2 regions of the Clostridium budayi genome follow, and region 2 is predicted to be linked to the other one. Evidence: a T-box and tRNA genes for the amino acid it is inferred to sense, from the RefSeq annotation. Region 2 holds a T-box; the other holds one or more tRNA genes.
The links. A T-box is a leader RNA that pairs with one kind of tRNA and senses whether it is charged. The one in region 2 lies ahead of tyrS (tyrosine--tRNA ligase), so its partner is inferred to be a tRNA-Tyr.
Positions count from the first base shown of each region.

Region 1: it has a tRNA-Tyr gene. The T-box ahead of tyrS (tyrosine--tRNA ligase) is inferred to sense a tRNA for this amino acid. The anticodon was not compared.

Region 1 is NZ_AP042456.1:2,634,312-2,637,733, reverse strand. It holds gene yyaC (spore protease YyaC) at 1-481, opposite strand, end outside; gene ACZ5TJ_RS12690 (hypothetical protein) at 586-1,191, shown strand; tRNA gene ACZ5TJ_RS12685 (tRNA-Tyr) at 1,364-1,449, shown strand; tRNA gene ACZ5TJ_RS12680 (tRNA-Val) at 1,456-1,531, shown strand; tRNA gene ACZ5TJ_RS12675 (tRNA-Thr) at 1,555-1,630, shown strand; tRNA gene ACZ5TJ_RS12670 (tRNA-Tyr) at 1,636-1,721, shown strand; tRNA gene ACZ5TJ_RS12665 (tRNA-Val) at 1,727-1,802, shown strand; tRNA gene ACZ5TJ_RS12660 (tRNA-Thr) at 1,838-1,913, shown strand; tRNA gene ACZ5TJ_RS12655 (tRNA-Tyr) at 1,919-2,004, shown strand; SAM riboswitch class I at 2,306-2,417, shown strand; gene metK (methionine adenosyltransferase) at 2,494-3,422, shown strand, end outside.
Region 2 is NZ_AP042456.1:2,380,460-2,383,881, forward strand. It holds gene ACZ5TJ_RS11420 (nitroreductase family protein) at 1-25, opposite strand, end outside; gene cax (calcium/proton exchanger) at 249-1,295, opposite strand; T-box leader at 1,510-1,754, shown strand; gene tyrS (tyrosine--tRNA ligase) at 1,988-3,217, shown strand.

The DNA.
Region 1 (3,422 bases), 250 kb from region 2:
CAATAACTTTTGCCATAGATAATACTAAAGAAAGTCTTATAGAGCGAGTATAAAATAACTCTGGATTTTCATTTGAATCTATTATTCCTACAATAGATTTACTTCCTACGTCTGGAAGTGACTTACCGACACCTTTTCCAGGACGAATTGCAAAATTTCTAATATGAATTTCACCTATAGAAGATTCAGCTCCAAGACAAGCATCAATCCCTATTATGTATGCATTTGGATGAGCTTTTGTTATTTCACTTAATTTGTTATCTATATTAAGAGCATGAATAGGTGCATCAATTGAACCATATACAGGTATAGGAAATAGACTATCTTTTAAAATACTTCCAACTAATGGCCCTAAACAATCACCAATACATTTATCTGTACCAATACATACGATTATAGTATCTTTAGAAAAGCAATTTTTAATGGATTGAGATATATCATAATATGCTAAAGGGGATGTGTGATGAATTTTTATTTCCATATAAGCACCTCCATGGTTATATATATGACTACTTATATATAAATAGAATTTCTTGAATAAAAATCTTTTATGGTGGAAAGTATTTTTATATAGGAGGTGAGCTAATGAAAAAAATAGTAATTACTAGCTGTTTAGCTATTTTATTATCATTATCATTTTATTTTATAGTAATTTGGGAGCCAGATAGTTATGTAGGAAATAATGCAGATAAAAATATAGTTTTAGATGAGAATAAAAATAATAAAAAAGAAACTACTGATAAAGTTAATGATAAAGAAAATATTAAAGAGGATAAAGAAGATAAAGAGAATAATTATGATTCATCACAAAGTTTAAATTCAGAAGATGAAAGTAGCAATAAAATATTAAATGAAGAAGAGAAAAATATAGAATCACAAAAAAAAGATACAAGTAATAAGGAAGATAACAAAGCAGTTCAAAGTAATGCAGCTTTATTTATAGTAAAAAAAGAAGAGATACTTGATAGATTATCATTTAAAGATAAGACAAAATTATTATCAGTAGCAAACAAAATGTCTGCAGTTGATGTTGAAAGAATAAAAGAAAGTTTAGAAAAAAAGAATGGAAAAGAAGGAGTAGCAGAGGCATTTAATATAATTAAACGTAGACTTACGGATGAAGACTATAAAGAAATTAAGGAGATATTATCACCTTATATAAATATAAAGTTATTAGAAGGCATGAACTAATATAAAAATATGTTTATTGATAAAAATAGGAGTATTTTAGAGATATAGGTAGAATATAAAATATAATCTCCATATTTGACCTGTTTTGTCATTTGAAATATAGGGTAGGAGACTATATACTAACTATTGTCGGTTGGGCAAACGCCTAACAGACAAGAAAAAATAAAGTTTTGGTGGAGTTCCCGAGTGGCCAAAGGGGGCAGACTGTAAATCTGTTGTCAGTTGACTTCGAAGGTTCGAATCCTTCCTCCACCACCATTTTATGGGCGCATAGCTCAGCTGGGAGAGCACCTGCCTTACAAGCAGGGGGTCACAGGTTCGATCCCTGTTGTGCCCACCATAAAATTTTAAAAATGATATATTGCTGATGTGGCTCAATTGGCAGAGCAGCTGACTTGTAATCAGCAGGTTATCGGTTCAAGTCCGATCATCAGCTCCAAACTAGGTGGAGTTCCCGAGTGGCCAAAGGGGGCAGACTGTAAATCTGTTGTCAGTCGACTTCGAAGGTTCGAATCCTTCCTCCACCACCATTTATGGGCGCATAGCTCAGCTGGGAGAGCACCTGCCTTACAAGCAGGGGGTCACAGGTTCGATCCCTGTTGTGCCCACCATATCATTTTTGAATTTTATAATTAAAACTTTATATGCTGATGTGGCTCAATTGGCAGAGCAGCTGACTTGTAATCAGCAGGTTATCGGTTCAAGTCCGATCATCAGCTCCAATTTAGGTGGAGTTCCCGAGTGGCCAAAGGGGGCAGACTGTAAATCTGTTGTCAGTTGACTTCGAAGGTTCGAATCCTTCCTCCACCACCATTAACATCAAGAATATTCTTGATGTTTTTTTATTTATCTAAATATTTAGTATTTTAATAAGTGGTGAATATTAACAATAAAATATTAAGTTATATATTTACAAAATATTATGTTATAAAAAAACACTATATAGGTAAAGCTAATAATATAGCAATTAATAGGTAAATTTAAATAAAAATAGAGAGAAAAAAATTGTGAACTTATAAAATATAGAAGAATTTTACATGAATAAAATGTATTGACTAGCTAAATTCTATGTGTTACAATTTTCAAAGAAATTCACTTAAAAATAAATACATAACTCTTATCAAGAGAGGTGGAGGGAAATGGCCCTTTGAAACCCAGCAACCTACAAATAATTTAATTATTAAAGTGTGGTGCTAATTCCTGTAGAGTAATCTACAAGATAAGAAAGATTAGGAAACTAGTTCTCTTCTTATCGAAGAGTTTTTTTTATTTAAAAAAATATATATTATAAGGAGAAGAAGAATGAGAAGATTATTTACATCAGAATCAGTTACTGAAGGACATCCAGATAAAATCTGTGACCAAATCTCAGATTCAGTATTAGATGCTATTTTAGAAAAGGATCCACATGCTAGAGTTGCTTGTGAAACTTGCACAACAACAGGTATGGTAATGGTTATGGGAGAAATCTCAACTAACTGTTATGTTGATATTCCAAAAGTTGTTAGAGAAACAATAAGAGAAATCGGATATGATAGAGCTAAATACGGATTTGACTGTGATACTTGTGCAGTAATGACAACTATCGATGAACAATCATCAGATATAGCTATGGGAGTTGACGAGGCTCTTGAATCAAGACAAGGTGAAAAAGATGATGTTGAAGCAGTAGGTGCTGGAGACCAAGGAATGATGTTCGGATACGCTACAAATGAAACAGAAGAATTTATGCCAGCTCCAATTGCAATGGCTCACAGATTATCAAGAAGACTTACAGAAGTAAGAAAGAATGGTACTTTAAAATACTTAAGACCAGACGGAAAAACTCAAGTTACAGTTGAATACGAACACGACAAGCCAAAGAGAATAGATGCAATAGTTATTTCAACTCAACACGATGAAGAAGTAACTTTAGAACAAATACAAGCAGATTTAAGAAAACATGTTATTGATTATGTAATACCTGCTGAATTATTAGATGAAAATACTAAGTATTACATAAACCCAACAGGAAGATTCGTTGTTGGTGGACCACAAGGAGATAGTGGATTAACAGGAAGAAAGATCATCGTTGATACTTACGGCGGAATGGGAAGACACGGTGGTGGAGCATTCTCAGGAAAAGACCCAACAAAGGTTGATAGATCAGCAGCATACGCAGCAAGATGGGTTGCTAAGAACTTAGTTGCAGCAGGAATAGCTGATAAGTTAGAAATACAATTAGCTTATGC
Region 2 (3,422 bases):
TTCTTTCCCTTAATGTTTCTAACATAAAACTCACCCTCTTACTTTCATATTTTTAGTATTTTAACACTTCTAATTAATTTAATCAACTAATTATATATTAACTTTCTATTATTAATTTTAATCATTATACAATGCTATTATTTTATAAAATTTTAAATAATAGCTTATAAAAAAACTCACGCAACTTTTTTATAAAATGTACGTGAGTTTTATATTAATAACTTTTAGTCCATATAAATTATTTCTAATTAAACTACAAAGAATGCAGCAGCTATAATTATATATACAGCTAGTAGTTGAACTCCTTCAAGCCAGTTTGATTCTCCATCATTTGCAACCTTATTTGCAATCATTACAGCTACAATTAATGCTACAAGTTCAAATACATTAAATACAATACTCATTGGAGTAAATAATAAACTTAAGAAAATTAAAACTGGTGCAACAAATAAAATTATTTGAAGACTTGACCCTATAGCAATTTCAACTGCAACATCCATTTTATTTTTAAGTGCCATAACAACAGCTGTACTATGTTCTGCAGCATTACCTATTATAGGTATTATTATAATTCCTACAAAGAATTCACTAAGTCCTAATGATTGTGTCATAGATTCTACAGCACCAACCAAAAATTCACTTTCAATTGCAATTAAAACTGTAGCTACAGCTAAAACTAAAATTGATTTTTTAAGTGACCATTTTGCAGTTTCTCCATCTTCTTCAACTTCAACTTTATATATATCTTTATGTGTAAAGAATGAAAACACTAAACTTAATATATAAATTATAAACATTATAATAGCAACTATTACACTTAAACCTTCATACTTAGTATTTAATAATTCTTGACTAACTGTATGTGTAAATATTGCAGGTATAATTAATCCTATAACTGCAAATAAAAGCATACTTGAACTATTATCTATTATTTTCTTATTAAAGTTTTGTGTTTTAAACTTTAATCCCCCAAACAGCATACTTGCACCTAGAACCAATAATATATTTCCTATTACAGAACCTGCGATAGATGCTTTAACAACGTCAAAAAGACCTTGCTTTAATGCAAAAAATGATATTATAAGTTCTGTTGCGTTTCCAAAAGTTGCATTTAAAAATCCTCCAAGTTTTGGACCTGTATAAAATGATATTTCTTCTGTTGCTTCTCCCATAAGTCCTGCTAAAGGTATTATAGCAAGAGCTGATAATACAAATATAAGAGTCTCTGATAAGTGCATAAATTCAGCTATTATACTAATTGGGACGAAAACTAAAAGATATTTTAAATATTTCATAATTTCCCTTCTCTCTTCCTTTGTTAATATATTTCTTTTATTATAATAACTCATAAAAGAAACATATTCCATTTACATTTTAGTCTGTTTATTTACTCATAATACTTATTTTTAACATACACTTAATAAAAATATTCAAAATTTATTGTTGACTGTAATAATTTATCGGTATATAATAAGCACATACAAAACATTTATAAAAAAATTTAATTTTATAAAAACTGTGAAGAGAACAAGTAGAAATATCTAAGCTTAACAGAAAGTTGCCGGTTGATGAGAGGCGCAAAGACATTTATTTTCGAATACATCTTGGAGTTATTCATTGAACTCTATTATTTATAATAGATATTAGATGTTATCGGCTGAGTACCGTTAAAAACTTTTAATGAGGTCAAATATTTACGGATGTTTATATTTGATAAATTAAGGTGGTACCACGTGAGCAATCTCGTCCTTATTATGGATGAGGTTTTTTTGTTATATCAAATTATTTTTTATAATTTTTTATATAAATAAAAAAGCTATATAAGAATCACCACAAAACTTATATAGCAAAAAAGAATTGGCTAAATCGTTACATTATTGCCCTTCTTTAATAATTAATAATATTATTTGACAGATATATTATATTAGTTTTTTCTAAGAAGGTCAATAATTAATCGAAATTTTAATTAATTATTGGAGGTATTATTATGGAAAGAAATGTTTTAGACGTTTTAAAAGAACGTGGATACATTAAACAATTTACTCATGAGGAAGAAACAAGAGAACTTCTTGGAAAAGAGAAAGTTACTTTCTATATTGGATTTGACCCTACTGCAGATAGCTTACATGTTGGACATTTCATAGCTTTAATGTTTATGGCACACATGCAACAAGCTGGCCACAGACCAATTGTTTTAATTGGTGGAGGTACTGTTACTATTGGTGACCCAAGTGGAAAAACTGATATGAGAAAGATGTTAACTGACGAACAAATTAATCATAATGTTGAGTCAATTAAGAAACAAATGTCAAGATTTATTGATTTCTCTGATGACAAAGCTATATTAGTAAATAATGCTGATTGGCTTAGAGGATTAAACTACATCGATTTCTTAAGAGAAGTTGGTGGACACTTCACAGTTAATAAAATGTTAGCTGCTGAATGTTTCAAGAAAAGATTTGCTCTAGATAGAGGTTTATCATTCTTAGAATTTAACTACATGTTAATGCAAGCTTACGATTTCGTAGAATTAAATGAAAAATACGGTTGTAAGATGGAGCTTGGCGGAGACGACCAATGGTCAAATATGATTGCTGGTGTTGACTTAGTTAGAAAGAAAAAAGGTAGAAGCGTATACGCTATGACATGTTCTCTTCTAACTAATAGTGAAGGAGAAAAAATGGGTAAAACTGTAGGAGGAGCTTTATGGCTTGATCCAAATAAAGTATCACCATTTGAATTCTTCCAATACTGGAGAAATATCGCTGATGCAGACGTAGAAAAATGCTTAAAATTACTTACATTTGTATCAATGGATGAAATTAAAGAATTATGCTCTGTAGAAGGTTCAGAAATAAACGAAGCTAAGAAGAGACTTGCTTTCGAAGTAACTAAATTAGTTCACGGCGAAGAAGAAGCTCTTAAAGCTGTTAAAGCTTCAGAAGCTTTATTTGAAGGTGGAGCTAACTTAGATCACGTTCCTACTATAGAAATAACTGAAGAACATTTAGGAAATAACCTAATTGATATATTAGTTGATTTTGATGTATTCCCATCAAAATCAGAAGGTAAAAGATTTGTAAAACAAGGCGGATTAGCAATAAACGATAATAAAGTAACTGACTTTGCAGAAACTTTAGAAAAATCACACTTTGAAGATGGGTTCGCTATGGTTAAAAAAGGGAAAAAAGGATTTACTAAAATAATAATAAAATAATATTAACTCACTACACAATATAATGCTTAAAATACGGGGATAATATAATAAACTTTAACTAAAAACGGATAATTATTAATGAATAATTATAAATATAATGCTAAAAAAATAATGCTAAAAAAATAATGCTTAAATAGTCACACTCATTTAATGACTATTAAAAGATAGAGGATACAGGTTTAATGCTTTCTGTATCCTCTATTCT